3 regions of the Streptomyces sp. NPDC051364 genome follow, and region 1 is predicted to be linked to each of the others. Evidence: riboswitches for the same ligand, from Rfam matches in the RefSeq annotation. Region 1 holds a riboswitch; each other region holds the start of a gene.
What was found. A riboswitch is a leader RNA that binds a small molecule or an ion and turns the genes downstream of it on or off. The one in region 1 is predicted to bind thiamine pyrophosphate.

Region 2: linked by a shared signal. The riboswitch ahead of thiO (glycine oxidase ThiO) and the one ahead of AB0M76_RS35095 (thiamine ABC transporter substrate-binding protein) in region 1 are both predicted to bind thiamine pyrophosphate.
Region 3: linked by a shared signal. The riboswitch ahead of thiC (phosphomethylpyrimidine synthase ThiC) and the one ahead of AB0M76_RS35095 (thiamine ABC transporter substrate-binding protein) in region 1 are both predicted to bind thiamine pyrophosphate.

What each region holds. Positions count from the first base shown of each region.
Region 1 is NZ_JBFBAH010000029.1:43,086-53,351, reverse strand. Features, by position in the region: gene AB0M76_RS35105 (hypothetical protein) at 1-160, shown strand, start outside; gene rlmN (23S rRNA (adenine(2503)-C(2))-methyltransferase RlmN) at 321-1,433, shown strand; TPP riboswitch at 1,492-1,601, shown strand; gene AB0M76_RS35095 (thiamine ABC transporter substrate-binding protein) at 1,687-2,820, shown strand; gene AB0M76_RS35090 (iron ABC transporter permease) at 2,880-4,496, shown strand; gene AB0M76_RS35085 (ABC transporter ATP-binding protein) at 4,496-5,518, shown strand; gene AB0M76_RS35080 (hypothetical protein) at 5,665-6,594, opposite strand; gene AB0M76_RS35075 (LOG family protein) at 6,686-7,777, opposite strand; gene AB0M76_RS35070 (hypothetical protein) at 7,804-8,877, opposite strand; gene AB0M76_RS35065 (ATP-binding cassette domain-containing protein) at 8,859-9,620, opposite strand; gene AB0M76_RS35060 (aspartate aminotransferase family protein) at 9,805-10,266, opposite strand, start outside.
Region 2 is NZ_JBFBAH010000012.1:69,906-80,171, forward strand. Features, by position in the region: gene AB0M76_RS24605 (thiazole synthase) at 1-392, opposite strand, end outside; gene thiS (sulfur carrier protein ThiS) at 398-598, opposite strand; gene thiO (glycine oxidase ThiO) at 595-1,776, opposite strand; TPP riboswitch at 1,774-1,886, opposite strand; gene AB0M76_RS24620 (FAD-dependent oxidoreductase) at 2,311-3,534, shown strand; gene AB0M76_RS24625 (Rv2175c family DNA-binding protein) at 3,626-3,991, shown strand; gene thiE (thiamine phosphate synthase) at 4,125-4,775, shown strand; gene metF (methylenetetrahydrofolate reductase [NAD(P)H]) at 4,896-5,813, shown strand; gene AB0M76_RS24640 (hypothetical protein) at 5,867-6,814, shown strand; gene AB0M76_RS24645 (NAD(P)/FAD-dependent oxidoreductase) at 6,894-8,306, opposite strand; gene AB0M76_RS24650 (DUF4126 domain-containing protein) at 8,340-8,975, opposite strand; gene AB0M76_RS24655 (DUF3040 domain-containing protein) at 9,113-9,514, opposite strand; gene AB0M76_RS24660 (methyltransferase) at 9,823-10,266, opposite strand, start outside.
Region 3 is NZ_JBFBAH010000001.1:223,526-233,791, reverse strand. Features, by position in the region: gene AB0M76_RS01150 (cupin domain-containing protein) at 1-87, shown strand, start outside; gene AB0M76_RS01145 (DUF5326 family protein) at 231-458, shown strand; gene AB0M76_RS01140 (helix-turn-helix domain-containing protein) at 734-1,480, shown strand; gene AB0M76_RS01135 (SsgA family sporulation/cell division regulator) at 1,578-2,027, shown strand; gene AB0M76_RS01130 (YibE/F family protein) at 2,078-3,487, opposite strand; TPP riboswitch at 3,560-3,705, shown strand; gene thiC (phosphomethylpyrimidine synthase ThiC) at 3,700-5,487, shown strand; gene AB0M76_RS01120 (aldo/keto reductase) at 5,608-6,657, shown strand; gene AB0M76_RS01115 (hypothetical protein) at 6,725-7,546, opposite strand; gene AB0M76_RS01110 (metallophosphoesterase) at 7,697-8,872, opposite strand; gene AB0M76_RS01105 (LacI family DNA-binding transcriptional regulator) at 9,089-10,204, opposite strand.

The sequences.
Region 1 (10,266 bases):
TGCTGGCGGCGTTCGTGGGGACCGGCTGATCCCTGCTGCCGGGCCACGGCGCCCTGCGGCGGAGCCGCATATCGGATACAGCATGGACCGGCTCGACTCCCTGGTGCCGACCGCCCCGGTGGTGTGGCTGCTGCTGGCGGCGTTCGTCGGCACGGGCTGAAACCGGCCTCCGCGGGTTCCGGCCGACGGGCGGTTCACCAGGGGGACCCCGCTGAGCTGGGGCGACGTACGTCCGAAGGCTTCAGGTGGGTCCGGGCGGTTACTCTTGAAAGGCGCGCTGCTTCTGCGGCGCGCCTTTCGTCTTACGAGGAGTACCTGCCATGGCCCGCCCCGTCCCGGGAGAGCTCACCTTCGTCGCCCCTCGCGGAGCCAAGAAGCCGCCCCGGCATCTCGCCGACCTCACCCCCGAGGAGCGTCGCGAGGCGGTCGCCGCGATCGGTGAGAAGCCGTTCCGGGCCAAGCAGCTCTCGCAGCACTACTTCGCCCGGTACACGCACGACCCGGCCGAGTGGACGGACATTCCGGCGGGCTCCCGCGAGAAGCTCCAGCAGGAGCTGCTCCCCGAGCTGATGAACGTCATCCGGCACATCTCGTGCGACGACGACACCACCCGCAAGACCCTGTGGAAGCTGCACGACGGCACGCTCGTCGAGTCCGTGCTGATGCGCTACCCCGACCGGGTCACCATGTGCATCTCCTCGCAGGCCGGCTGCGGTATGAACTGCCCGTTCTGCGCCACCGGCCAGGCGGGCCTGGACCGCAATCTGTCCACCGCCGAGATCGTCCACCAGATCGTCGACGGCATGCGCGCGCTGCGCGACGGCGAGGTCCCCGGCGGACCGGCCCGGCTGTCCAACATCGTCTTCATGGGCATGGGCGAGCCGCTGGCGAACTACAAGCGGGTCGTCGGCGCCATCCGCCGCCTCACCGACCCCGAGCCCGACGGTCTGGGCCTGTCGCAGCGCGGCATCACCGTCTCCACCGTCGGCCTGGTCCCGGCGATGCTGCGGTTCGCCGACGAGGGCTTCAAGTGCCGCCTCGCGGTCTCCCTGCACGCGCCGGACGACGAGCTGCGCGACACCCTCGTGCCTGTGAACACCCGCTGGAACGTCCGCGAGGTCCTCGATGCGGCCTGGGAGTACGCCGAGAAGTCCGGCCGCCGGATCTCCATCGAGTACGCCCTGATCCGCGACATCAATGACCAGGCCTGGCGCGGCGACCTCCTGGGCAAGCTGCTCAAGGGTAAGCGTGTCCACGTCAACCTGATCCCGCTGAACCCGACGCCGGGCTCGAAGTGGACCGCCTCGCGTCCCGAGGACGAGAAGGCCTTCGTGGAGGCCATCGCCCGCCACGGCGTGCCGGTGACCGTCCGCGACACCCGCGGTCAGGAGATCGACGGCGCGTGCGGCCAGCTGGCGGCCTCGGAGCGCTAGCCTGCGGTTTTCGCGGGCCCGATTCGGCCACGAGGTACCCTGTGGCCGAACCAATTGCATATTCCGACAGGGGAGCGCCACAGCGCTGAGAGTGCGGTAACCGTCATCCGCAGACCCTCTGAACCTCGCCCCGGTCATTCGGGGTAGGAAGTTCGGTCATCACTCAAGCTGTTGCGCCCTGCCCGGCGACCGCTCGCACTGAGCGCCGGGCAGGGCCGCGTCTTCTCCTGGACATCCCAGGAGGAATTCACCAGTGAGCACCACCAAGAAGTTCGCGGGCGCAGCGCTCGCGGCCGCGCTCGGCGTCGCCACGCTCAGCGCCTGCGGCGGCGGCGACGCCAAGGACAAGTCCGCGGGCGGCGCGGGCGAGGCGCCGAAGTCCAAGACGGTCACGCTCGTCTCCCACGACTCCTTCAACGTGACCGACACGGTCCTCAAGGAGTTCGAGCAGCAGAGCGGCTACACCGTCAAGGTCCTGAAGTCCGGGGACGCGGGCGCCGCCCTCAACCAGGAGATCCTCACCAAGGGCTCCCCGCGCGGCGACGTCTTCTTCGGTGTCGACAACACCCTCCTCTCGCGCGCCCTCGACAACGGGATCTTCACGCCGTACGAGGCCAAGGGCCTGGCCGACGTGAAGCCCGAGTTCGTGCTCGACAAGGAGCACCGGGTCACCCCGATCGACTCCGGCGACATCTGCGTCAACTACGACAAGGCGTACTTCGCCGACAAGAAGCTCGCCCCGCCGCAGACGCTGGACGACCTGATCAAGCCCGAGTACAAGAACCTGCTGGTCACCGAGAACGCGGCGACCTCCTCGCCGGGCCTCGGCTTCCTCCTCGCCTCCGTCGGCAAGTACGGCGATGGGGGTACCTCCCAGGGCGAAGCCTCTGGGGGAGGGTGGAAGGACTACTGGACCAAGCTCAAGGCCAACGGCGTCGAGGTCGTCGACGGCTGGGAGCAGGCCTACAACGAGCGCTTCTCGGGCTCCGCGGGCGGCAAGAAGGCCAAGGGCGACCGCCCGCTGGTCGTCTCCTACGCCTCCAGCCCGCCGGTCGAGGTCCTGTACGGCGAGCCGCAGCCGGCCGAGGCCCCCACGGGCGTCTCCACCGGCACCTGCTTCCGCCAGGTCGAGTTCGCGGGCCTGCTCAAGGGCGCGAAGAACGAGGAGGGCGGCAAGGCGCTCCTGGACTTCCTGGTGAGCAAGAAGTTCCAGGAGGACATGCCGCTGCAGATGTTCGTGAACCCGGTGGTCAAGGACGCGAAGCTGCCGGAGCTGTTCACGAAGCACGGCGCGGTCGTCGAGAAGCCGGAGAACGTCGCTCCGGAGACCATCGCCAAGAACCGTGAGCAGTGGGTCAAGACATGGTCCTCGCTCGTCGTGAAGTAGGACGCGAGAGCACTCCTGCGAAGGAGGGCGCACGCGGTACGGCCGTCAGGCTCGCCCTGATGGCCGTACCGCTCGCCTTCTTCGGGCTGTTCTTCGCCTATCCCGTCGCCGCGATCGTCGGCCGCGGGATCAAGACCGAGGACGGCTGGCAGTTCGGCCGGATCGGCGAGGTGCTGACCCAGCCCGACATCGCCGAGGTGCTCTGGTTCACCACCTGGCAGGCGTTCGCGTCCACGGCGCTCACGCTCCTGATCGCACTCCCCGGCGCGTACGTCTTCGCGCGCTTCGAGTTCCCCGGCAAACAGCTGCTGCGGGCGGTGGTCACGGTCCCGTTCGTGCTGCCGACCGTGGTGGTCGGCACGGCCTTCCTGGCGCTGGTCGGGCGGGGCGGGCTGCTGGACGAGCTGTGGGGCGTCCGGCTGGACACCACCGTGTGGGCGATCCTGCTCGCGCACGTCTTCTTCAACTACGCCGTCGTCGTACGGACGGTCGGCGGGCTCTGGGCACAGCTCGACCCGCGCCAGGAGGAGGCCGCCCGGGTGCTGGGCGCCGGGCGGTTCGCCGCCTGGCGGCGGGTGACGCTGCCCGCGCTCGGGCCGGCCGTGGCCGCCGCCTCGCTGATGGTGTTCCTGTTCACCTTCACCTCCTTCGGCGTCGTGCAGATCCTGGGCGGTCCCTCGTACGCCACCCTCGAGGTGGAGGTCTACCGGCAGACCGCGCAGCTGCTGGACCTGCCGACGGCCGCCGTCCTCACGATGGTGCAGTTCGTGGCGGTCGGCCTGATCCTCGGTATTCACGCCTGGACCGTGCGCAGGCGCGAGACCGCCCTGAGGCTGGTGGACCCGGCGCGGACCGCACACCGGCCGAGCGGGCCCGGGCAGCGCGCCCTGCTGGGCGGGGTGCTGCTGACGGTGGCGCTCCTGATCGTGGCCCCGCTGCTGGTTCTGGTGGAACGGTCCTTCGACGCCCCGGGCGGGTACGGGTTCGGCTTCTACCGGGCGCTCCAGGACGCGGGCGCCGGCGGCGGAACGTTCCTGGTGCCACCGCTGGAGGCGATCTGGAACTCCTTGCAGTACGCGCTCGCCGCCACCGCCATCGCCCTGGTGATCGGGGGGCTCGCGGCTGCGGCGCTGACCCGGCGCGGGGGCCGGTTCGTGCGCGGGTTCGATGCGCTGCTGATGCTTCCGCTGGGGGTGTCGGCGGTGACCGTCGGCTTCGGCTTCCTGATCACCCTGGACGAGCCGCCGCTGGATCTGCGGACCTCGTGGATCCTGGTGCCACTGGCCCAGGCGCTGGTGGGCGTGCCGTTCGTCGTACGGACCATGCTGCCGGTGCTGCGCGCCGTCGACGGGCGGCTGCGCGAGGCCGCCGCCGTGCTCGGGGCGTCCCCGCTGCGGGCCTGGCGGGAGGTGGACCTGCCGCTGGTGCGGCGGGCGCTGCTGATCGCGGCCGGGTTCGCCTTCGCCGTCTCGCTGGGGGAGTTCGGCGCGACCGTCTTCATCGCGCGGCCCGACCGTCCGACGCTGCCGGTGGCCGTGGCACGGCTGCTGGGACGGGCCGGTGAACTCAACTACGGGCAGGCGATGGCCCTGAGCACGATTCTGATGCTGGTGTGCGCGGTGTCCCTGCTGGTGCTGGAGCGGCTGCGCCCCGACAAGACCTCGGGAGAGTTCTGATGACGTTGCTCGAACTGGCCGGGGTGTCGGTCCGCTTCGGCGAGCGTGCCGTCGTCGACGTGGTGGATCTGGAGGTCGCCGAGCACGAGATCGTGTGCGTGCTCGGGCCGAGCGGGAGCGGCAAGTCCACGCTGCTGCGGGTCGTCGCCGGACTCCAGCCGGTCTCCTCCGGGCGGGTGCTGCTCGGCGGGGCGGACCAGGTACGGGTGCCCGTGCACCGGCGCGGGGTCGGCCTGATGTTCCAGGACCACCAGCTGTTCCCGCACCGGGACGTGGGCGGGAACGTCGCGTTCGGGCTGCGCATGGGGGGCTCCGGCCGCGGGTCCTGCGAAGCCCGGGTCGCGGAATTGCTGGAGCTGGTCGGGCTGCCCGGGGCCCAGGGCCGGTCCGTGTCCTCCCTCTCGGGCGGTGAGCAGCAGCGGGTGGCCCTGGCCCGGGCGCTGGCCCCCGCACCGCGGCTGCTGATGCTGGACGAACCGCTGGGGCAGCTGGACCGGGGGCTGCGCGAGCGGCTGGTGGTGGAGCTGCGGGGGCTGTTCTCCCGGCTCGGGACCACGGTGCTGGCCGTCACCCACGACCAGGGGGAGGCCTTCGCCCTGGCCGACCGGGTGGTGGTGATGCAGGACGGGCGGATCGCGCAGGCCGGGACCCCGCTGGAGGTCTGGCAGCGGCCGGCCTCGGAGTTCGTGGCGCGGTTCCTCGGCTTCGAGAACGTGGTCCCGGCGAAGGTGTCGGGCGGGGCCGCGGTGACGGCCTGGGGCAAGGTCCTGGTGCCGGCCGGTTCCCCGCAGGGCGAGCGGCGGATCCTGGTCCGGCCGGCGGGTGTGGTGCTCGCGGCGGCCGGGCTGCGGTGTGAGGTGCTCGCACGGACGTTCCGTGGGACGCATGTGGCGCTGCGGCTGCGGCCGGAGGCGGGGCCGGAGCTGGAGGCGGAGTGCGGGCTGGCCGGTGCCCCGGCCGTGGGGGACCGGGTCGCGGTGTCCTTCGCCCCGGCCGAGGTGGTCGTCCTCCCGGCGGTGTAGCCGCTGCGCGGGGCTTGTCCCCTGCCCGCCCTTCGCCCTCCCCCAGCTACCGCTGGGAGGTGCCCCCACCCGGGCTCGGCCCGGACCCGGTCCTCAAACGCCGGTCGGGCTGAACGGACCCGGGGCTCCGCCCCGGACCCCGCGCCTCACACGCCGGCGGGGCTGGGATTGGCGGGGGCGGATTCGGGGGTGGGGTCTTCGGCCGGGGTTTCTGCGCCGTCGTGGTTGCCGTACCAGGCGACGGCCACCGCGCCCGTGACGGCCAGGACGAAGCCGAGGACCGCCAGCCATGCCAGGCCCGGCCGCGACGCGTCGCCCAGCCACAGGACGCCGATCGCACCCGGCAGAACGGTCTCGCCGACCACCAATGCGGCTGTCGCGCCGTTCACCGAGCCGATCTGGAGGGCGACCGTGTGCAGGTACATGCCGCCCACACCGGCCAGCAGGATGGCGTAGAGGGCCGGGTCGGCGAGCAGCTTGCCCAGGTCGAACGGGTCGACCCCGTCGAGGATGCGGACGCCGACGCCGAGCGCGCCGAAGGCCAGGCCCGACAGCAGGCCCGCGAGGATCGCGGCCCGGGCGCCCAGGAGGCGGACGGCCACCGTGCCACCCGCGATGATCAGCAGGGTCACGGCGAACAGCCACCAGTGCGTGGACATCGGGGCGTGGTGGCCGCCCTCGTGGCCCGCCGCCGTCGCCAGCAGCACCAGCGCCGCGCAGACGACCCCGATCGAGGTCCATTCCTTCCGGGTCAGCCGGATGTCCAGCATCTTCACGCTCAGCACGGCGGTGATCACCAGGTTGGCACTGATCACCGTCTGGGAGAGGAACAGGGGCAGCAGCCGGGCGGCGAGCGCGCCCAGTCCGAAGCCGACGAAGTCCAGGATGGTGCCGACGATGAACTCCCACGTCATCGCCGCCTTCGCGGTGGACGAGAGGTTCGGGCCGCCGTGCGCGGTCACCCCGGCGGCGGCCGGGGACATCCGGGCCGCTTTGCGCGAGCCGACGGCTTGCAGGACGGACCCCGTGCCGTAGCAGATGGATGCCGCGATCGCGGTCAGCAGGCCTATGAGCACCGAGGGCTCCGTTCACGTCTGGCAGGGTTTTGCACTTTGATTACCTATGGCAGACGTGCGATCGGGCCGGGAAGTTGCCTCGGTCCGTCACTCACTTCATCGAAGCGAGTACGGCGGGGACCTCGGCCACCGAGTCGACCAGCGCGATCCGGGACTCCATCGCACGGCCTCGCGCCAGCGCCTGGAGCAGCGGCCACGCGGGCAGGTGCTCGGTCCAGTGCGTACGCCCGACCAGCACCATCGGGGTCGGCTCGCCCCGCGACCCGTAGTAGTTCGGCGTCGCGTTGTCGAATATCTCCTGGAGGGTGCCCGCGGCGCCCGGCAGGAAGACCACACCCGCGTTCGACCGGGCGAGCAGCCCGTCCTCGCGGGTGGCGTTCGCGAAGTACTTGGCGATGTGGCCGGCGAAGGCGTTCGGCGGCTCGTGCCCGTAGAACCAGGTCGGGATCCCCACCGAGTCGCCGCCGCCGGGCCAGCGGTCCCGTACGGCGAACGCCGCCTGCGCCCACTCGGAGACCGAGGGCGCGAAGGACGGGGCCTTGGCCAGGATCTCCAGGGCCTCCGCCAGGGCGTGGTCCGGGGCCGGAGCCAGGTAGGCGCCGAGGTTGGCGGCCTCCATCGCGCCGGGTCCGCCGCCGGTGGCCACCGTCAGCCCGGACCGGGTGAGCTCCCGGCCGAGTTCGGCCGCGCCCTGGTAGTCCAGACCGCCGCGGGCCATCGCATGGCCGCCCATGACACCGACCACCCGGGCACCGGCGAGGTGCTCGTCGAGGGCGTCGGAGATCGCGTCGTCGTGGATGGACCGCAGCATCGAGGAGAAGATGTCGCCGTCCGCCTTGGTCTCCTGGAACCAGGCGTACGACTGGGCGTCAGGAGTGGCCTCGTATCCGGCGGACAGCCCCGCGAACAGCTCGTCGGCGGTGTACAGCAGGCCCCGGTACGGGTTGAAGGGCAGGTCCGGCACCGGCGGGAAGACCAGCGCACCGTCCGCACGCACCTTGGCCGACGCGTCGGGCTCCATCGCACAGCCCAGGAAGACGGCCGCGGAGGTGTCGGCGGACAGGAGGGCGAACGTGCGCTCCAGCAGGTTGACCGACTGGATCCGGTAGCCGCTGAGCGAGCCGCGGGCCACGACCTGGTCGAATTCGGCGAGCGTCTCGATCTCGATGTCTGCGTTGACCATTCGGCCCACCCTAAGGGCTGCCCGTGTCAGCGGGTCAACGCCAGTGACGTCAGCTGCGCCACACCCCATACGACCGGTACGCATACGGCCGCCAGCGCGGTGGCCCGCAGGGTCGCGGCCGTACGCAGGACCGTGCCCGGAGTGCCCAGGTCGCGCAGGGTCGCGCGGGTGTCGGAGCGGTGCTGGCGGACCTCCACGGCGCAGGTGAGCAGGGTCGCGGCCACGCACAGCGCCACCAGGGCGCAGGCCGGCCCGGTCAGCGGGCCCAGCGGGACGGGGAGGCCGCCCCGGTCGCGCAGGGCCGCGGCGGTGAGGGCACCCGCGCCGACCGCGCACAGCAGGCCGAGCGGACGGCCCAGCCGGGGCGCCTCCTCCTGGAGGGTCCGCCCGGCCAGCAGCCGCATGGCGCCCGGGCGGACCGTCTGCACCATGGCCCCGCAGGCGTAGGCCAGGCCCGGCCCCGCGAGGGAGAGCCCGACGGCGGTGAGTGCCCAGCCGGCCGGCATGCCGGCGCCGCCGAGGCCCGTGTACGCCTCGACCGCCAGTCCGCAGGCGGTGAGCGCGATACCCCAGGGCAGGCCGGTCTGCGGGGCCAGCGGAGGGTGCGGGCGCAGGGCGAGGGCCGTGGCGGCGGAGGCGGTCAGCGGCACCAGGGCCAGCAGGGTGAGGGCGGCCGCCACGGGCAGCGGCCGGTCGGCGTGCAGCATTCGGGCCCCGGCTCCGTCGAAGGGCAGGCCGGTGAGGTCGCCCCGCAGATGGAGGAAGGCGGCCAGGGCCAGGGCGCTGCCCAGGGTGCACGAGACGGCGGTGGAGACCGCCGCGACGAGGGCGAGCCGTACGGGGCCCAGCCCGACGGCGTCCATCCCCTCGCGGGGGCGGGTCGAGGGGTCCGTCCGGGCGACGGCGACCGCGAACTGCACGGTGACGGCGAGCGGGACCAGGGCCCACAGCAGGCGCGGGAACGATCCGGCAGGCCGGGCGGTGGCCTCGGCGAGCACGTACAGCAGGAGGAAACCGGTGCCGGCGCAGGCGGCGGCGACCAGCAGCCGGCGCAGCTGGACGAGCGGGCGGGAGCCGCGGGCTAGGCGGAGAGCGAGCACGCGGCCTGGCCCTCCGGGGTCTCGTCGGAAAGACCGCCGACGGCGGCCGCGGTTCCGGCGGGGCGGCCGTCGAGCAGCGCGACCCGGCGGTCGGCGACGGTCGCGGTCTCCTCGTCGTGCGTGGCCAGCACCACGGTGATCTCGTGCGAGCGGGCCGCGGTGGTGAGCGTACGGAGCAGCAGGGCGCGCTCGGTGCGGTGCAGCGGGGCGGTGGGTTCGTCGGCGAAGACCACGGCGGGCTCGTTCACGAGGGCCCGGGCGAGGGCGACCCGCTGGGATTCGGCGCGGGTCAGGGCACGCGGGCGCTTGCGGGCGAAGCCGCCGATGTCGAGGCGGTCCAGCCATTCGCAGGCGGCTGCCTTGGCCGTGCGGTGGGAGGCGCCGGCGATCAGCAGGGGCAGGGCGGCGTTCTCCCAGACCTTGAGCTCGGGCAGCAGCAGGGGATCGGGGCCGATCCAGCCGAACCGGTCGCGGCGCAGCCGTTCGCGGGCCAGCGCGCCCATGGTGTGGACGGGCACGCTGTTGAACCAGATCTCGCCCTGCTCGGGCACCACGTGTCCGGCCAGGCATCGCAGCAGCGTGGTCTTCCCGCTGCCGCGCGGGCCGGTCAGGGCCAGGATCTCGCCCTGGCGGACGCCGACCGAGACCCCGATGAGGCCGGGTGAACCGCTGTGGGAGTAGTGAACGGACCGTGCCCAGAGGACGTCATTGTCCGGTGGGGCGTTGTCCGGTGGAGCCACCATGGCGTACACCTCCGTCCGGGGGAACGAAGCGGAACCGGTTCGGTCACTGGCGCCGCACTGAGATGTAAAGAGATGAACGTCTTGGATGGTGACAGCACACGGCCCGGACCCCCGCGTTCTCACTCGAACGGAGGATCCGGGCCGTGTGGTTCGGACTATTTGCCGCTCTTTGCAGCGCTGCCGGTTACAGCTTGGTCCACGCCTCGGTGAGCACCGAGCGCAGGATGCCTTCGATCTCGTCGAAGGTGCCCTGGTCCGCGATCAGCGGCGGGGCCAGCTGGATGACCGGGTCGCCACGGTCGTCGGCACGGCAGTACAGGCCGTTCTCGAAGAGCGCCTTGGAGAGGAAGCCGTAGAGCACGCGCTCGGTCTCCTCGTCCGTGAAGGACTCCTTGGTGACCTTGTCCTTGACGAGCTCGATGCCGTAGAAGAAGCCGTTGCCGCGGACGTCGCCGACGATGGGCAGGTCGTGCAGCTTCTTCAGCGTCGAGAAGAAGGCGTCCTCGTTGTCCAGCACGTGCTGGTTGAGGCCTTCCTTGTCGAAGATGTCGAGGTTGGCGAGCGCCACCGCGGAGGACACCGGGTGTCCGCCGAAGGTGTAGCCGTGCAGGAAGGTGTTGCCGCCCTTGTAGAACGGCTCGGCGAT
Region 2 (10,266 bases), on a different contig from region 1:
GGGAGCACCGTGAAGCCCTCGTCCACCAGGGTCTCCGCCGCATCCAGCAGCTCCACCCCGTCCGGCAGCAGGGTCCGCTCGTCGGCCACGACCTCGAGTTTGATCCAGTCCGTGCCCAGCGCCTCCCGCGCGAGGCGCGCCGTCAGCACCGCCTCGCCCGCCGTGAAGCACCCCGCGGTGTTGGGGAGTACGGAGATGCCCAGCCGGGTCAGCACCGACAGGACGGAACCCTGGACCGTCGGGTCCAGTCGGCGCATCGCCACCGTCGTGAGCTCCGTACCGGACGCGATCAGCGCCCGTTCCAGGATGTCCAGGCTCGGCGCCCCGCCCGTCCCCATGATCAGGCGGGACGAGAAGGTCCGGCCGCCCAGCAGGAAAGCGTCGTCTGCCATCGCGCTCAGCCTCCCTGCACGGCGGTGAGGATCTCGACCCGGTCGCCCTCGCCCACCGGCGTGAGCGGCCACTGCCCGCGCGGGACCACAGTCTCGTTGAGTGCGGCCGCGACGCCGGACGGGGCCGCGGTCAGGATGGCGACCACCGCGTCGAGGGTGGTGCCGGCCGCGACCTCGCGCGGCTCGCCGTTGACGGAGATGGTCATGCGTACGACTCCTGACGTGCAGCGCTGAAGCGGCGCGGGGTGAACGGGCGGGCGATCTCCGGGAGCGCACCGGTGGTCAGCAGCTCCGCCATCACGTCGCCGGTGAGCGGGGTCAGCAGCACCCCGTTGCGGTAGTGCCCGGTGGCCAGGTGCAGACCGGGCAGTTCGGTCGGGCCGAGCAGCGGGGCGTTGTCCGGAGAGCCGGGCCGCAGCCCCGCGCAGGTCTCGGTCAGCGGCAGTTCGGTGATGCCGGGCACCAACTCATGGGCGTCGCGCAGGAGTTCGTACACGCCGCCCGCGGTGACCGTGGTGTCCCAGCCGAGTTCCTCGCTGGTGGCGCCGATGACGAGCTCGCCGTTCTCGCGCGGCACCAGGTACACGTGGCTGCCGCGGACCACCGCCCGTACCGTCCGCGACAGGAACGGCGCGTACGCCGCAGGCACCGCGAGCCGCAGCACCTGGCCCTTGACCGGCCGTACGGGAGGCAGCACGTCCGCCGGTACGCCGGCCAGCCGGCCGCTGAGCGAGCCCGCGGCCAGCACCACCTGGTCGGCGCGCAGCTCCGTACCGTCGTCCAGCAGTGCGCCGGTGGCCCGGTCGGCGGTGGTGAGCAGCCGCTCCGCGTTCGCCCGGCGGATCTCCACGCCGGCGCCCTCGCAGGCTGCCAGCAGTGCGGCCGCCAGCCGGCGCGGGTCGACCTGGTGGTCGCCGTCCACGCGCAGGCCGCCGCGTACGCCCGGGGCCAGCATCGGCTCCAGGCGGCGGCACTCGCGGCCGGTGAGCCACTCGGACTCCAGGCCGCAGCGCCGCTGCAGGGCGTGCAGCTCGCGCAGGTGGAGCCGGTCGTCGGCGTCGAGGGCCACGGCGAGCGTGCCGCAGGCGCGGTAGCCGATGTCCGTCCCGCCGCTGGCGTCGGCCAGCTCGGCGGCGAACTCCGGGTAGCGGGCGGCGGAGGCGAGATTGAGGCCCAGCAGGGTCTCCTCGCCGTAGTGCAGCTCGGTGACGGCGGCGAGCATGCCGGCCGCGACCTGTGCGGCGCCGCCGCCGGGTGCCGGATCGGCGAGCACGGTCCGCAACCCGCGCCGGGCCGCCCGCCAGGCGGTGACGAGGCCGATGATTCCGCCCCCGATGACGAGGACGTCGGATCCCCTGGCGGATCCCTTCCGAGATGAGTGCATGGGCGTCCAGCCCCTCCCTTCGCCGGCATGACCCGGATCAGGTTCGTACGGTCGGAGGCCGTCCAGCCTCCCTCTCAGCCCGGTACGCCCGGACTCCCGCGATAGGTACGACGGCCAGACTAACCGTTCCTATTCGGCGAGCGGGAGCGAGTCGTAGACCTGCTCCCGCTCGCTGCGCTCGTCCCGGACGGTGTCGGATGGGCTGGGTTGCCGTGTTCGCGTCCCCGTCGGGTTCACCGTTCCGGGCGGTGGTCCGGTGCGGGCGGACGGCTCCCGTCCGGGGTTGCGGGGCGCGGCCTGGGCGGTCCGATGCCCCACGCGATCACTCCGGTCGCGTGGGGGCGGCGCCTCCGTCGCCTTGCCCTGTGGACAATGCCGCCGAACCCACAACACCCACCCCTGTCCGGTCGGCGCCATCGGTCAGATCGACGAACCAACCGACAACAGGTCACCCGGACGGCCCAGGAGCGCCCGTTCCGCGGTTCTGGCGGAGTGCCGTTACTGACGGAGTGTCAGATCGCTAGGCTGGGCGGTGTGAGCGAGCAGACGGAACAGACACAGAGCGGCGGCGTCGTCATCGTCGGCGCCGGAATGGCCGGGGTGCAGACCGCGGTCGCGCTGCGGGAGCAGGGCTGGAGCGGCCCCGTGACCCTGCTGGGCGCCGAGCCCCACCAGCCGTACGACCGGCCCCCACTGTCCAAGGCGGTGCTGCTCGGCAAGGCCGAGGACTCCGCCTTCGACGTGGACTTCGAGGGGCTGGGCATCGAGCTCCGGCTCGGGGTGGAGGTCACGGGGCTGCGGGCCGCCGAGCGCGAGCTGGACACCGAGGCGGGACCGGTCCCGTACGAGGTGCTCGTCCTGGCGACCGGCGCCGAACCGCTGACCCTGCCCGGGTCCGAGGGCGTCCAGGGCGTGCACCTGCTGCGCACCCTGGACGACGCGGCCCGGCTGCGCCCGGTGCTGGCCCAGGCGCCGGCGACCGTGGTCGTCGGGGCGGGCTGGATCGGCGCCGAGTTCGCCACCGCGGCGCGCGAGGCGGGCTGCGCGGTGACCGTGGTCGAGGCGGCGGACCGGGTGCTGGCCGGGGCGCTGCCGGCGGAGGTCGCGGCCCCGATGGCCCGCTGGTACGAGGAGGCCGGGGCCGCCCTGCTGACCGGCGCCAAGGTGGCCTCGGTGGAGTCCGGGCGGGTGCTGCTCGCGGACGGCCGGGAGCTGCCGGCCGGCGCGGTGGTCGTGGGCATCGGGGCCCGGCCCGCCACCCGGTGGCTGGCGGACTCGGGGGTCGGGCTCGGGCCGGACGGCTCGGTCACGGCGGACGCGTACCTGCGGACCTCCCTGCCCGGGGTGTACGCGGTCGGCGACTGCGCGTCGTTCCCGTCGGGGCGCTACGGGGCGCGGCTGCTGGTGCACCACTGGGACAACGCCCTGCAGGGGCCGCGCGTGGTCGCGGCGAACATCGTGGCGGGGGCTGCGGTGCAGGTCTACGACCCGGTGCCGTACTTCTGGTCGGAGCAGTTCGGGCGCTTCGTGCAGTACGCGGGACACCACGCGGGGGCGGACGAGCTGATGTGGCGCGGGGACCCCGCCGAGGCGGCGTGGTCGGTGTGCTGGCTCCGGGCCGGGGCGTTGGTCGCGGTCCTGGCGGTGGGCCGGCCGCGGGATCTGGCGCAGGGGCGGAAGCTGATCGAGACGGGGGCCCCGGTGGATCCGGCCAAGGTCGCCGATCCCGCGGTCCCGCTGAAATCGGCGCTGGTCTAGCACGGTACGAGCCGGGTGCGGAGGGGGTCCGGGGACCCGGACGGGTCGGCTCGGGTACCGGGTGTCGGTCCGAGGTGGCAGGCTTGTGCCCGTGACCGAGATTGACGCAAAGATCGATGCCCTTGTCCCCGCCTGGCTGTACGTCCCCGACATCGCCGAGATGCTCGACATCGAAGTGACCCGGGTCCGCCAGCTGGTCAAGGAAGGTCAGCTGATCGCCGTACGCCGGGGCGAGAACCGTTCGCTCCAGGTGCCCGCCCCCTTCATCGACGGCGACAAGATCGTCAAGGGCCTGGTCGGCCTGCTGACCGTGCTCCGCGACGACGGCTTCTCCGACGAGGAGATCCTGGAGTGGCTGTTCACCCCGGACCCGACCCTGCCCGGCACCCCCGTCCAGGCGCTGAGCGAGAATCGCGGCACGGAGGTGAAGCGCCGCGCTCAGGCGCTCGCCCTCTGACCCGAGCGACCCGAGCCCCGGGCCGCCGGAGCGCCGGAGCACCCCGGCGGCCCGGGTGATCCGAGCCGCCTGATCCATCCGCGGTGCACGGGCCCTGGACGGCCCGTGCACCGCTTCCACCCCGGGGGTACCCATGTCCGCGAACGCCCAGCTGTCCGATGCCCGGCTCTACCTGTGCACGGACGCCCGCAAGCGGCAGGGGGACCTCCCCGAGTTCCTCGACGCGGTCCTGGCCGGGGGCGTGGACATCGTCCAGCTCCGGGACAAGGGCATGGAGGCGGGCGAGGAGCTCGAACACCTCCAGGTGTTCGCCGACGCCGCCCGCCGGCACGGCAGGCTCCTCGCGGTGAACGACCGCGCCGACGTCGCCCACGCCATCGGCTCCGACGTCCTGCACCTGGGTCAGGGCGACATCCCCGTGCCCGCCGCCCGCGCGATCCTCGGCGACGGGGTGCTCTTCGGCCGGTCCTGCCACGCCGAGTCCGAGGTCGACGTCGCCGTCGCCGAGCCGGGCGTGGACTACTTCTGCACCGGCCCCTGCTGGCCCACCCCCACCAAGCCCGGCCGGTACGCCCCCGGCCTCGGGCTGGTCCGGTACGCGGCCTCGTTGGCGCAGGCCCGCCCCTGGTTCGCCATCGGCGGCATCGAGGCAGGCAACCTCGACGAGGTCCTCGACGCCGGAGCCACCCGCATCGTGGTCGTCCGCGCCCTCACCGAGGCCTCCGACCCGGGTGCGGCCGCCGCCGATCTGGCCAAGCGGGTCCGGGAGCGCGTCTGCGCGTAGCCGTCCGCGCGTAGGCGGAAGCCATACGTGTCGACATGCGCGTCCGTAGAGGTGTCCAAAAACGTGTCCAAAAGGCGGACACGGCTTCGGTGACCGCGAAGGCGCGTCTAACCTGCCCGTATGGCTCTTGGTACCGCTTCCACCCGTACGGACCGTGCACGCACGGTCCGTGACCTGCTGGCGTCCGGGAGCCCGTCGTACTCCTTCGAGTTCTGGGCCCCCAAGACGGAGAAGGGCGAGCGCAACCTCTGGAACGCGCTGCGCCGGATCGAGGCGGTGGGCCCGAGCTTCGTCTCCGTGACCTACGGGGCCGGCGGCTCCACCCGCGGCGGTACCGTCAAGGCCACCCAGCAGATCGCCGCCGACACCACCCTGACCCCCGTCGCGCACCTCACCGCGGTCGACCACTCCATCGCCGAGCTGCGCAATGTGATCGGTCAGTTCGCCGACGCCGGCATCCGCAACATGCTCGCCGTGCGCGGCGACCCGCCGGGCGACCCCATGGGCCCGTGGGTGGCGCACCCCGAGGGCGTGCACTACGCCGCCGACCTGGTCCGGCTGCTCAAGGAGTCAGGCGACTTCTGCGTGGGCGTCGCGGCCTTCCCCGAGATGCACCCGCGCTCGGCGGACTGGGACACGGACATCCATCACTTCGTGGACAAGTGTCGCGCCGGCGCCGACTATGCGATCACCCAGATGTTCTTCGATCCGGAGAATTATCAGCGGCTGCGCGACAGCGCCGAGAAGGCGGGCTGCGAGACCCCGATCATCCCCGAGGTCATGCCTGTTGTGGGCATCAAGCAGCTCGACCGGTTGCCACAACTCAGTAACGCAGTCTTCCCCGCAGCCGTGAAAGAGCGCATGCTCGCCGTCAAGGACGATCCGGCCGCTGTACGCTCCATTGGGATTGAGTTCGCCACGGAGTTCTGCGCGCGGCTGCTGTCCGAGGGTGTACCGGGGCTGCACTTCATCACGCTGAACAATTCCACGGCGACTCTCGAGATCTACGAGAACCTGGGCCTGCACCAGCGGGCCTGATCGGCCGGCTCCCGTTTTCCTGGGCGGGGCGGCCGTACCGAGAGGTGCCACGCATGGGAATGACGGTCCTCTACATCGCGTTCGGTTTCGTCGCGCTGTGGCTGCTTGCCGAGGTCCTGATGCAGTACAAGGCCCGGCTGCGCTGGCGCCTGCTCGCGTTCGCCGGGTTCCTCGGGGTGGTTGCCGGAGTCGTGCTGCCGTCGGTGCTCGTCATCGGCGTCGGCGCGGCCGCGTTCGCCCTGGGCCAGACCCTGGTGACGCTCTCCTTCCGCAAGGGCTTCGAGGCCGGCTGGGCGCTGCGCCGGGGCGGCGAGCCCGTACGGCAGAACCGGCGCCGCCGGGCGGGCAGTCCGCGCCCCGAGCCCGCGCTGCAGGTGACCGGGCTGGAGTACGGGTCCGACGGGACGGCCGTGGACGCCGACACGCCCGACGCGTCCGGCAAGGAGCAGCCGGAGCCGCAGTTCCATGCCGCGACCGAGGAGTTCTACAGCCCGGAGCCGCTGCCCGAGGACACCGGGTCGTACGGGATACAGAGCTTCGCGCCCACCGCCGACGCGGGGCAGACGGCGGCGTTCGCCTCGCCGTACTCCACGGCCGAGCAGGACGCCCACCAGTACGCGGCGTACTACGACGGGCAGGCCTACGAGCCGCAGACCCAGGGCGGCTACGACTACTCCGCGGGCTACCCGACCGGCGGCGAACAGCAGGTCTACGCCGCCTACTCCGACCCGTACATCGGCACCGGCGGGGCCGTCATCCCGCAACAGCCGTACGACTACACCCCGTACGCCGGCTACTCCGCCGACCCGTACGCGAGCGCGGGCGGGCAGCAGCAGTACTCCATGGACACCCCGCCGGGCGGGGTGTGGGTGCCGCAGCAGCGGTCCACCGACGGGGCCGCCCATCCCTACCCGGGGGACGAGCAGCAGCCGTACCCGCAGCAACAGCCGCAGGAGTACCCGTACCAGGGCTCCGGCGAGTACGAGCAGTACCGCTACTGAGGCCGTGAGGCCGAAGAGGCCGCGCAGGCCGTGAAGCAGGGCGAGCGCCCCCGGGGTCCCTTCCCCGGGGGCGTCCGTGTCACTGGGATCCGCGGAACTCCGCGCCCTCCACGATGAGTCCGGCCACCAGGGCCCCGGTCATCCCGGCGTGCGCCAGCCCGCCGCCGGGGTGCGCCCAGCCACCCGCGAGGAACAGCCCCGGCAGGGCAGTGGTGTTGGCGGGGTAGAGCATCCGGCCGCCGGCTCCGGCGAGGGCGGGCGGCGGCACCGCTCCGCCCTGCGCGCCGGTGGCCGCCTCGACGTCCGCGGGCGTACGCGTCTGCGTCCACAGCAGCCGCTCGCGCAGCCCGGGCACGGCCCGGGCGGCCAGGTCCAGCAGCTCCTCCACGCGCGGCGCAGAGGCACCCTCAGGGCCGCAGACGGCGCTCACGGTGACCGCCTCGTGGTCCGCGTCGGGCCGGACGGCCGGGTCGTCGGGGCGCAGCACCGTCAGCTGGGCGGCGGGGGAGTGGACCAGAGTGCGGTGGACGGTGTCCGCGGGGCGGGCGCCGCGCAGCGCGAGCAGCACGGTCAGCCGGCCGGCCACCCCCGGTCCGCGGGCCGGGGCGCCGCCGGCCGGCAGCGGGGTCCCCAGCTGTCGCGGGTCGACCCCGCAGACCACGAGGTCGGCGGCGGCCTCGGAGCCGTCGGCCAGCAGCAGCCCGGCCGCCCGGCCGTCCCGCTCCAGGACCTCCCGGACCGGCGCATCGAAGACGAAGGCGACCTTCCGCTCGCGGCAGCGCTCGTACAGGGCGGTGGCCAGCTCCCGCATCCCGCCGCGCACGTACCAGCTGCCGAAGGTCTGCTCCATGTACGGGAGCACGGCCGCCGCGGCGGGCGCGGTGGCGGGGTCGATCCCGTACGCACGCACCCGGGCGGCCAGCAGCTCGCCGAGCTCCCCGCCCAGCTCGCGCCCGGCCACCTCGGCGAGGGTCGGCGGGCGGCGGCGCAGCAGGCCGCTCTTGCGGAGCGCGGGGTACGGATCGCCGCCCAGCACCTGCCAGTCGGGGCGCAGCGGCTCCTCCAGCAGGGGGCGGCGGGTCGCATTCCAGGCGTCCCGGGCGCGGCCCAGGACCCCGTTCCAGCGGTCCCCGGCGCCCGCGCCGAAGGCCTGGTCGAGGACGGCGGCGGCGCCGCCGCGCGAGCCGCCCGGGAGGGTGACCGCTGTCCCGTCGGCCAGGACGTGCCGGACGGCCGGGTCGACCTGGACGAGCTCGACGCAGTCCTCCAGGGGCCGCTTGCCGGTCTTGACGAACAGGTCGCGGTAGACGGCGGGCAGGTGCAGCAGCCCGGGCCCGGTGTCGAAGACGAAACCGTCGCGCTCGTACCGGCCGACGGAGCCGCCGTACGCGGACCCGCGCTCGTACACCGTCACCTGGTGCCCTGCCACGGCCAGCCGGGCCGCCGTAGCCATCGCGCCCATGCCGGCGCCGATCACCGCAATTCGTGCCATGCGGATGACCCTACCGAGCGGGATCGCGGGAGGTCAGCGGGGTGGCACCGCGGCCCGCGGGGCCGCCTCGCGCTCCTCGGCGGCGAGCCTTTTCTCCTCGCGGCGCTGGGCCCGGCGGCGCAGGAAGCGGCGGATCCGGCTCCACAGGAACACGAGTATGGCCAGACCTGCGGCCAGCAGGACGGCCGCGATGATCGCGGCGGCCTGGGGATTGAACATGGCGAAGGTGACGATGCCGGCCACGCCCAGGTCCTCGGCGGTGCTCAGCGCGATGTTGCTGAACGGCTCCGGCGAGGTGTTGACGGCCATGCGGGTGCCGGCCTTGACGAAATGGCTGGCCAGCGCGGTGGAACCGCCGATCGCGCCGGCGGTGATGTCGGAGAGCGAGCCGCTCTGGCCGGCCAGCAGGGCGCCGACCACGGCACCGGCCACCGGGCGGATCACGGTGTGCACCGTGTCCCAGAGCGAGTCCACGTACGGGATCTTGTCGGCGCCGGCCTCGCAGAGGAACAGCACACCGGCGACGATGAGCACGTCGGTGCGCTGGAGGGACGCGGGGACCTCGTCGGTCAGTCCGGTCGCGCCGAAGATGCCGAGCAGGAGGACCACGGCGTAGGCGTTGATCCCACTGGCCCAGCCGCTGGTGAAGACCAGGGGGAGCACACTCACCGGGTCATCATGCCGCAGGATCGCGCCGCGGGAGGGGCGATCCGGGAGTCAGGCCGACGGGGCGGACCGGCGGGGCAGAGCGGTGAGGGGACGGTCGCCGTGCGGCGGCCGTCCCCTCACCCGTGTCTGCGGGGGGCCTACTGCCCCTGCTCGTCGCGGCGGCGCTGCCACCGCTCCTCGATGCGGGTCATCATCGACCGACGCTGTCGGTTGCGGCCGTGGGCCGAACCGTCTGCACTGCCGGAGACGGGCTGCTCGCCAGGCTTGGGTGCCTTGCGCCAACCGGTGACCACGAGGACCGTACAGCCGAGCATGACGAGGAATCCCACCACGCTGACCCAGAGTACGTTCGGAATGATCACACCGGTCATGAGGAGCGCGATACCCACCACAATGCCTGCGACTGCCTGGTAGACCCGTCGCCGGGTGTACGTACGCAGTCCGCTTCCCTCAAGCGCTGTCGCGAACTTGGGATCTTCGGCGTACAGCGCTCGCTCCATCTGCTCGAGCATTCGCTGCTCGTGCTCCGAGAGCGGCACGGGAGTCCTCCTCATCCGTCGGTCGCGGGGGGTAGCGACCAGGGGTCCCCTTCAGGATAGGCGGGGAATCGCCCCCGTGATACCCGCCCTCTACGCGAGGTTCCAAAACGCTGCCCGGAGAAGGCACCGCCCGAAAAGGCGCTGCCTGAGCGAAACCCTGCGCGAAACCGTACCGCCGGGTGGACGGTCATTGAGGCGCTTATTCCCCAACGGCCGGTCCACCATGCCGGTCACTGTGCACGATCATACGGGGCCGATCGCCGGATCGGAGGGTGTCCGGCGTACTCCGTGAGCGGAAGCTCCGCAGATCAGGCGCGCTTCTCGCCCAGAACGTGCAGTTGGGTCGCGACCGCGTGGAAGGCCGGCAGCTCGGCGGCCGCCTCCTCCAGGCGCAGCAGTGCCTCGACCGCGCCCGGCTCGGTGTCCACCAGGACGCCGGGGACGAGGTCGGCGAAGACGCGGACTCCGTGGACCGAGCCGACCTCCAGGCCGGCCCCGCCGACCAGCTCGGTGAGCTGCTCGGCGGTGAAGCGGCGCGGTACCGGGTCGCCCGCGCCCCAGCGGCCGGCCGGGTCGGTGAGCGCCGTACGGGCCTCGGTGAAGTGGCCGGCGAGGGCACGGGCCAGCACGGCCCCGCCGAGGCCGGCGCCCAGCAGGCTGAGCGTGCCGCCGGGGCGCAGGGCGGCGACCGCGTTGGCCACGCCCTCGGCCGGGTCGTCCACGTACTCGAGCACGCCGTGGCAGAGCACCAC
Region 3 (10,266 bases), on a different contig from region 1:
TACGTCCCGGCCGGGGTGGTGCACAAGTTCCACCACATCACCGAGGATCTGCGGGTACTTGTGGTGTTCTCCCCGCCGGAGGCATAGCCGGGGGCCCCGGACCGAGGGTCGGACCCCTGGTCCCCTAGGGGGCGGATCAGGGGACTCCGGGGGCTCGAGGGCCCCCGGGCGCCTTCGCGGCCTCCTAGCATCGAGAGCAGGAAGTCACGGCTCAGGAAGAGGTTGAGGACATGGACGGCATCCGACAGACATTCGCAGGCATGCCCTGGTGGGTTAAGTGGGTCGCGATCCCGCTTCTGGTGCTCTTCGTCTTCGGCGGTGTCATCACCAGCATCCTCGGTGCCCTGATCGGGTTCGCCTTCAAGCTGCTGCTCTTCGTCGGCCTCGTCGGCGGCCTGGTCTTCCTCGTGAAGAAGTTCAGCGGCAGTGGTACGAAGTCCTCGTCCGGCGACTGGTAGGACCCGGGGTCAAGCCCGGGGACTAACCCAGGCGGGGGAACGTGAGGTGGCAAACCGCTCACACCGCGGGAATCGGCGGATAGGGTGGCAATCTGTGCCGTTCCCTTGGGTCGAAGGCCGGTAATGCCGCCCTGACCTGCGGCTCTCTCCAGTACCGGCTGAGCATCACCTCCAGGAACCACGGCATGTGCGGGGGCGGCCCCCGCAGGGCGGGCCCTCCCAAGGCCCGCCGCCACGCCTGGGGGTGAGCTTTGTCTTCGGTTCACAATGCCGGTGTGCCAACGCTGATCGGTTCGGTGCAGCGAGCGTTGAGACTGCTCGAAGCAGTGGGCTCCCACAGCGAGGGAGCCCCGGCGAAACAACTGGCGCGCGAGGCCGGGCTCCCGCTCCCCACCGCGTACCACCTGCTGCGCACGCTCACCCACGAGGGCTATCTGCGGCGCGAGGGCGGAGTGTTCGTTCTCGGTGCCGCCGCAGGCCGGCTCGCGGGCGGCGGACTGCAGCAGAAACGTCGCAGCATGATCCTCGACTCTCTCGCGCACTTCCGCGACGCGGTCGGGGCCCCCGTCTACTTCGCGGTGTTCCGCGAAGGTGAGATCGAGCTCGTGGGCGTTTCGGACACCCCGGCCAGTCCTGCCGTCGAGGAGTGGGCCGATTTCCGTGCGACCGGCCATGCGCACGCCATCGGGCAGTGCCTGCTGGCCCAGCTGGACGAGGAGACGCGCAAGGAATACTACGACCGGCACCCGGTCGAGGCCGTCACCCGGTACACCGTCCGAGACCAGCGCGCCCTGGAAGACCGGATCGGGTCCCTCGGTCGCATGCAGCCGGTTACGGAGCGTCAGGAGTACGCGCTGGGCACGGTGTGTGCAGCCATCCCCATCACTGCTGGCGATACCGCCGCAACCATGGCGATTTCCCTCCCTTTGCACCAGGAGGAACGATTGCTATGTGTGGTCGATCGGCTACGGAGTGAAGTAGGCGCGCTGTTGAGCACCCTCTCGTTCTCTATCAGTATCTGAAAACTCACTCCTTGTGATCTGCAAGCGCGTCCACCACCCTTGTCAAGAGGGCCCTGGGGGATCATTCCTGGCCACTTCCACTACAGCGGGGTAGTCAATGCGCGAGTCGGTACAGGCAGAGGTCATGATGAGCTTCCTCGTTTCCGAGGAGCTCTCGTTCCGGATTCCGGTGGAACTCCGGTACGACACCCGTGACCCCTACGCGGTGCGCCTGACGTTCCACCTTCCCGGAGACGCGCCCGTGACCTGGGCGTTCGGCCGGGAGCTCCTTCTCGACGGCATCAACAAGCCGTGCGGTGACGGCGATGTGCACATCGCCCCCACCGACCCCGAGGAGCTGTCCGACGTCCACATCCGGCTCCAGGTCGGCTGCGACCGGGCTCTGTTCCGCGCCGGCGCAGCGCCGCTCGTGGCGTTCCTCGACCGCACCGATCGGCTTGTTCCGCTCGGTCAGGAGCGCAACCTCGGCGACTTCGAGGAGAACCTCGACGAAGCGCTGGACAGGATCCTGGCCGAGTCGCGGCAGAACGAGCAGAACGCGGGCTGAACGGACCGGACGCGCCGAGCTGCCCCGGGCCCCCGAGCACCCCGGGTCTCTCAGCGCTTGCGCCGCCGTCCCCGGCCCCCGCGGACCGGCCCCGAGGCCGCCGCTCCGGCCGGGGACCCCGGCCGGTCGGCAGAAACCACCAGCGCGGCAAGCGCCGTTGTCACCGGGACCGAGGCCACCAGGCCGATCGACCCGACGAGTGTCCGTACGATCTCCTCCGCGACCAGTTCGCTGTTGGCCACCGAACCCATGCTGCTGTTCGCGATCGAGAACAGCAGCAGCAGGGGCAGCGCTGCGCCCGCGTAGGCCAGTACCAGGGTGTTGACCACCGAGGCGATGTGGTCGCGGCCGATCCGGATGGCCGCACGGTACAAGGCGCGGGACCCCATCGACGGGTCGGCCTGGTGGAGTTCCCAGACCGCCGAGGTCTGGGTGACCGTCACATCGTCGAGCACACCCAGCGATCCGATGATCACGCCTGCAAGCAGCAGGCCGCTCATGTCGATGTCCGGGTAGAGCCCGTGGATCAGCCCGGTGTTGTCGTCGGTGTTGCCGCTCAGGAACGCCCAGTCGACGAACACCGAGCCCAGCAGCCCGATCAGCAGCAGCGAGACGAGCGTGCCCAGAACGGCGACGGAGGTACGGGCACTCAGTCCGTGACACATGTAGAGCGCGATGAGCATGATGGCGCTGGCACCGACGACCGCGACGAGCAGCGGGTTCGAACCCTGCAGGATCGCCGGGAGGATGAAGAGCGTCAGCACACCGAAGCTGATGGTCAGCGCGATCAGCGCGAACAGGCCGCGCATCCGGCCGACGACGACCACCGCAACGGCGAAGATGGCGGCCAGCACCGCCAACGGCAGCTTGCGGTTCACGTCGATCACGGAGTACTGGAGATCCCGGGGCGCGTCCGGGGCGTACGCGACGACCACCTCCTGGCCGTTCTCCAACTGCCGTGGAGCGCCCGGCTGGACGATCTCGAAAAAGGTGCGGCCTTTGTCGGATCCGGTGGTGACCTCGATGGTGGCCTTCTTGCACTCGCCGGTCTGCGCGGCCTGGGCCTCACGGCCCTCCGGGGTGGAGGGGCTGCCGGTGGTCGGCACCTGCGAGGCATTCACGGATTTGCAGTCGACCTGTTCGAGCGCGACGACCTGGCCCTGCTGGGTCTGCCGGTCGAAGCCCACCCCGGAGCGCTCGTGGGCGGGGGCGCCGCCCGGCCAGAGCACCACCATGCCGACGAAGACGGCGGCGGCGAAGGGGATCAGTACGGCCGCGATGACCTTGCGCAGGTGCTTCGAGACGGGTGCCGCCGGCCCGTGGCCGTGCGAATGACCATGGGATTGGCCCTGGGACGGGCCGTGCGACGGGCCGTGGTCATGCCCGGGGGCCGCGTGTGCGTGGTCGGTGTGACCCGTGGGCTCGGTGGGCGAGGAGGGATGCTGCGGCGAGGACGTCACCGGCAGATCATCGCAAGAGTTGAGGGGGCCTACTGTTCAGCACGCCACAGATGACGCTAGCGTGGGGGCACCTTTGCACAACGCGGGAGCTCGGAGCACCGGGCTGAGAGGGCGCTGATCACCGTACGCGCAGCACACATGCGTACGGGAAGAGGCTGCGTCGACCGCCGAACCTGTTACCGGGTAATGCCGGCGTAGGGAGATCAGGTCTCATGACCATTCAGGACGCACGCACGCCTGCCGTCAGCCAGGACGCCGACGGCCGGACCGAGCGCCAGCCGGGCTGGCACAAGGGCTACGTGGCAGGCTCCCGCCCCGACATCCGGGTGCCGGTCCGCCAGGTCCACCTCACCAACGGCAAGGATGTGACGCTCTACGACACGTCCGGGCCGTACACCGACCCGCAGATCGAGACCGACGTGCGGCGCGGCCTGCCGCCGCTGCGCGAGAACTGGATCATCAGCCGCGGCGACACCGAGGAGTACGCGGGCCGTCCCGTGCGCCCCGAGGACGACGGCATCAAGCACACCTCGCCGCGCGGTGGTCTCAAGAACCTCGACGCGGTCTTCCCGGGCCGCCCCCGCCAGCCCCGCCGCGGCCGTGGCGGCGCCGCCGTCACGCAGCTCGCGTACGCCCGCCGCGGTGAGATCACCCCGGAGATGGAGTACGTCGCGATCCGCGAGAACGTCTCCCCCGAGGTCGTCCGCGAGGAGATCGCCGCAGGTCGCGCCGTGCTTCCTGTGAACGTGAACCACCCGGAGATCGAGCCGATGATCATCGGCAAGCGGTTCCTGGTGAAGGTCAACGCCAACATCGGCAACTCCGCCGTCACCTCCTCCATCGAGGAGGAGGTCGACAAGATGACCTGGGCGACCAAGTGGGGCGCCGACACGGTCATGGACCTCTCGACCGGCCGCAACATCCACACCACCCGCGAGTGGGTGCTGCGCAACTCCCCCGTGCCGATCGGCACCGTGCCGCTGTACCAGGCGCTCGAGAAGGTCGACGGCCGCGCCGAGGACCTGACCTGGGAGATCTACAAGGACACGGTCATCGAGCAGGCCGAGCAGGGCGTCGACTACATGACGGTCCACGCCGGCGTGTTGCTGCCGTACGTGCCGCTGACCGCCCGCCGCAAGACCGGCATCGTCTCGCGCGGCGGATCGATCATGGCCGCGTGGTGCCTGGCGCACCACAAGGAGAATTTCCTCTACACGAACTTCGAGGAGCTCTGCGAGATCCTCGCGACGTACGACGTCACGTACTCGCTGGGCGACGGCCTGCGCCCCGGCTCCATCGCCGACGCCAACGACGCGGCGCAGTTCGCGGAGCTGAAGACGCTGGGCGAGCTGAACACGATCGCCAAGCGGCACAACGTACAGACCATGATCGAGGGCCCGGGTCACGTCCCGATGCACAAGATCAAGGAGAACATCGACCTCCAGCAGGAGATCTGCGAGGAGGCGCCGTTCTACACGCTCGGCCCGCTGACCACGGACGTCGCCCCGGCGTACGACCACATCACCTCGGGCATCGGTGCCGCGATGATCGCCTGGTGGGGCACCGCGATGCTCTGCTACGTCACGCCCAAGGAGCACCTGGGCCTGCCCAACCGTGACGACGTGAAGACCGGCGTCATCACGTACAAGATCGCTGCCCACGCGGCGGACCTGGCCAAGGGCCACCCGGGCGCCCAGGAGTGGGACGACGCCCTGTCGGACGCGCGGTTCGAGTTCCGCTGGGAGGACCAGTTCAACCTGGCCCTCGACCCGGACACGGCCCGTGAGTTCCACGACGAGACGCTCCCGGCCGAGCCGGCCAAGACCGCGCACTTCTGCTCCATGTGCGGTCCGAAGTTCTGCTCGATGAAGATCTCCCAGGACATCCGCCGTGAGCACGGCGGAGACCTGAAGGCCGATGAGATCGAGGCGGGCATGGCGGAGAAGTCCGCCGAGTTCGCGGCGAGCGGCAACCGGGTGTACCTCCCGCTGGCGGACTGACCCGACGGCTGCGGTGGCGCTGCTCCGGGGAGGAGGAGGGGACTCCCCGGAGCAGCGTCCCGGGGCCGGAACTGCTTGCGCTGGAGTGCACTCCAACTCCTACAGTGCGGCCCCATGACCATGAGATACCGCAGTCTGGGTGGGACCGGCATAGAGGTCAGTGCACACTGCCTCGGCACGATGATGTTCGGATCGGTGGGGAACCCGGACCACGACGAGTGCGCGCGGATCATCCACGCCGCACTCGATCAGGGCATCAACTTCGTCGACACCGCGGACATGTACTCCGCCGGGGAGTCCGAGGAGATCGTCGGCAAGGCGCTCAAGGGGCGGCGCGACGATGTCGTGCTCGCCACCAAGGTCCACTTCCAGATGGGGGAGGGGCGCAACCGCAGCGGGAACTCGCGGCGGTGGATCGTGCAGGCCGTCGAGGACAGTCTGCGGCGGCTGGACACCGACTGGATCGACCTCTACCAGGTGCACCGGCCCGACCACTCGACGGACGTCGAGGAGACCCTGTCGGTCCTCGGAGATCTGGTGAGGGCGGGCAAGATCCGTGCCTTCGGCTGTTCCACCTTCCCCGCCGAGGAGATCGTCGAGGCGCATCACGTCGCCGAGCGGCGGGCTCTCCCGCGGTTCCGGACGGAGCAGCCTCCGTACTCGATCCTCGCGCGCGGGGTGGAGGCCTCCGTGCTGCCGGTCGCCCGGCGGTACGGGATGGGCGTACTGACCTGGAGCCCGCTCGCCTCCGGCTTCCTGAGCGGCAAGTACCGGCTCGGCGCGCCCGTCGACATGAGCTCGGGGAGGGCGGCCCTGACTCCCGCGCGCTTCGACCCGGCGATCCCCGGCAACGTCGCGAAGCTGGAAGCCGCGGAAAAGCTCCTCGAGCTCGCCGACGGCATCGGCTGCACGCTGCCCGAGCTGGCGGTCGCCTTCCCGGTCGCGCATCCCGCAGTCACCTCGGTGATCATCGGTCCGCGGACCATGGACCAGCTGAACTCGCTGGTCAAGGGTGCCGGACTGGTCCTCGACGACGCGGCGCTTGACCGGATCGACGAGATTGTGCCGCCGGGGACGAACCTCTACCACCCGGACGGCGTGTGGCGCCCGCCGGCTCTGACCGACACCGTGCAGCGGCGGCGGGCCCCCGGGGACCGGTCGGCGGGTTAGGCGGTGTTTTGGCCCTGTTCGGCGCGATGTTTCACGTGAAACAGGGACGGACTGCCCACCGAGGCTGTCAGGACGACTCGGTCTCCGGGCCGCCGAAGTCGGGGCTGGTGAAGTCCGGAGGCGTGTAGCCGGGCCGGGGTCCCTGTGACGGGGATCCGGGGCTGGTGAAGTCGGGCCGGGTGTATCCCAGGTTGGGGATGCGCCCGGCCTTCGGCGTGCGGGGGGCGGGATACACGGGCCCCGCGCTCGGATCGGCCAGCGCGTCCCGCAGGAACGGCAGGATGCCCCGCTCCAGCAGGGCATGCCGCCAGGCTTCGCGGGCCTGCGCGAGCTCGTCGGGTATCGCTCCGTCCCCGGCCACGACCTCCGTCGCGCGGTTGCGGACGGCCGTCACCAGCAGCCCGATCACCGCGAACAACAAGGAGACCACGGTCAGCGCGCCGAAGAGCCAACCCGCCGTCAGCATCGTGTCGGCGAAGGCCGGTTCGGGCTCGATCGCCTTCAGGACGTAGCCCACCAGCAGGAAGATCAGCATCGCGGTGCCCGCCAGGACCGGGGCGAGCACCGCGACCACGGCGCTGACCCCGGCCCCGTCGTCGCCCTCGTCCTGCCCGGAACTCCTGTCGGCAACTGCCGATCCGGGGGTGGACAAGGCCTCGTCGCGCCGTTCCCCGCGGAGTTTCACGTAGTGGTCGTACTCGGCCGCGGCCGCGGCCGTCAGCAGCGCGCTGGCCCCGACGGCCATCGTGCGCAGTTGTTCGGCGTTCAGGCGTTCGCCGAGAGCGGCGAGCTCGGGCCGTTGGTGTGCGGTACGCAGCGCCTCGTCGAGGAGCCGATCGAACTCGGGTCGGTCCTCGGTCAGCAGGTGCGGAGCGCTGTTCATGTGCATCCCCCGATGCTCCGTGGGGACCGGTTTGCCCGCGTAGACCCGGGCGCCGGCACAAACGGAGGAGAGCCTGCTACGGATAGGGCGATGGTAGAGCGCCCATGCCACGCCGTGACAGGGGCTTTCCTGAAATTACCCCCCTTCTGATAACCCTCAGTCGTTCAGCGGGAGTTGCACGACCAGCAGTTTGCCCGCCATCGTGACCCCGCCATCCATGGCGATCGCGAGCCCTTCCGCATACACGTGCGGTCCGGTCACGGCCTCCGGGCCGCGGGACTCGTCGCCGTTCTCGGTGCCCACCTCGCCCAGCAGGTACGGGATCGGGCTGTGCCCGTGCACGACCCGGCCGCCGCCGTAGGTGTCGAGGAGTTCGCGTACGGCCTGGGGGCCGGTCTCCTCGTCGCGGAAGGCGAACCGCTTGGTGAACTTGCGGAAGAGGTCCCAGGTGATGTCGGCGTCGTTGCGGTTGAGCAGCTCGTGGATGGTGTCGTTGACGTCCTCGATGGAGTCGCCGTAGTCGAGGTACGCGGTGGTGTCGGAGTGCAGCAGCAGGTGCCCGTCCTCCAGCACGGCCGCGTCCAGCCGCGACATCCACTGCAGGTGCACGTCCTCCAGGCGCTCCATGTCGGTGCGCTGGCCGCCGTTGAGGAGCCAGGCGGCCTGGAAGGTGGCGGTGCCGGCGCCCGAGGCGACAGGGGTGTCGCCGAACCGCTTGGCGCCGATGAGCAGCAGCTCGTGGTTGCCCATGAGGGCCTTGCAGTAGCCGCCTGCGGCGGCGGCTTCGGCGGACAGCCGCATGACGAGGTCGATGACGCCGATCCCGTCGGGCCCGCGGTCGGTGAAGTCGCCGAGGAACCAGATGCGTGCGTTGCCGGCCGACCAGCGGCGGTCGGCGTCGATGAGGCCCTGCGCCTGGAGTTCGCTGACGAGCTCGTCCAGATAGCCGTGGACGTCGCCGACGACGTACAGGGGCCCGGGGCCCGCGGCCGCGGGCTCCGGGGGGATGTACTGGACCTGGACGGTGTCACCCGGCCCGCCGCGGCCGATGATCGGCAGATCGCGGTGCGTGGGGGTGTAGCTCTCGTCGAGCTCGTCCTCGTCGGCCGGTCCGCCCGCCGCGGGCGCCTGGCCCGGGGGCGGCGGCGCGGGCACGGACGCGCCCTCCCCGTAGTACGCGGGGTACTCGCCGTACACGGGGGCTTCGTCGGGAAGCCCGCCCGGCACGCCGTAAGGGACGGGCTCGGTGACCGGAACTCGGAAGTCCCGCAGCGTCTCCGTCCGCATCGCGGGTCCCTGACCGGCCCCCTGAGTCATCGACCCCTCCACCACCGTCGCGCTGCCGTACACCTGCGGACCCTCCTGACCTCCGGGGAGGAGGGTCCGTGATGTCGTGCGCCCATCATAGGAATGCGGCTCGCGCTCTGTGACGCACCAGGGGTGGTGAATCCTGGGCGGAACCAATAGTTCCTGCCGCTTTCTCCCGAAATAGGTGTTGCTGAAATCCTCGGCAGGGCCGTCGGCCCCGCCGGTTTCGCGGTGTGGCGGTCAGTCCTTGGCCGGTGACCGGGGCGGACTGACGGTCGTACGGGGCTGCCTGCGCTGCGAGGAGGTACGGACGATCAGCTCGGTCGGGACGACCTGTTCGACGGGACGCCCGGTGTCGACCCCCTCGATGGCGTCGATGAGCAGCTGCACGACGGCGGTGCCGATGCGGCGCGGTTTGAGGGAGAGGGTGGTGATGGGCGGTTCGGTGTTGGCGTACACGGTGGACTCGCTGCAGCACACGAGCAGCAGGTCCTCGGGGACGCGCAGGCCGTAGCGCCGGGCGGCGGCGAGCAGGTCGGTCCCGTTGGGGTCGAACAGCCCGTAGACGGCGTCGGGCCGGTCGGGCCGGGCGAGCAGCCGGTCCGCGGCAACGGCGCCGGCGCATGGATCGTGGGCGGGGTAGGACTCGTAGACGGGGTCCTGGCCGACGCGCTCGCACCAGCTGAGGTAGGCGGTGGTGGAGAGCCGGGTGTAGGTGTCGGTGGTGGTGCCGGTCAGCAGCCCGATACGGCGGGCGCCGGCGGCGGCGAGGTGGTCCAGCAGGTTGAGTACGGCTGCCTCGTGGTCGTTGTCGACCCAGGCGGTGACGGGGAGGGAGCCGGCCGGGCGGCCGTCGGAGACGACGGGGAGGCCTTGGCGGACCAGTTCGGTGACGACGGGGTCGTGGTCGGAGGGGTCGATGACGACGGTGCCGTCGAGGGCCACGTTGGACCACACGTCGTGTCGGGAGGTGGCGGGGAGGATGACGAGGGCGTAGCCGCGGGCGAGCGCGGCGGAGGTGGCGGCCCTGGCCATCTCGGCGAAGTAGGCGAATTCGGTGAAGGTGAAAGGTTCATCCCCGTACGTCGTCACGGTCAGACCGATGAGGCCCGACTTGCCGGTACGGAGGGTGCGGGCCGCGGCGGAGGGGCGATAGCCCAGCCGGTCGGCGACCTCGCGAACGTGGCGGCGGGTGGCGTCCGGCAGCCGCCCCTTGCCATTGAGCGCGTCGGAGACGGTTGTGATCGAGACGCCCGCCGCAGCGGCCACGTCCCTGATGCCGGCCCGGCCCTGTCGGCCGGCGGCCCGCCGGGTGGTCTCGGTCCGGCTCACCTGATGCTTCCCTGCTGCTGTCATGGCGAGCCGATAGTAGGGCTCGGCGGGGTGGGTGGTCCGGGTGCATATGCACGCGTTGACAG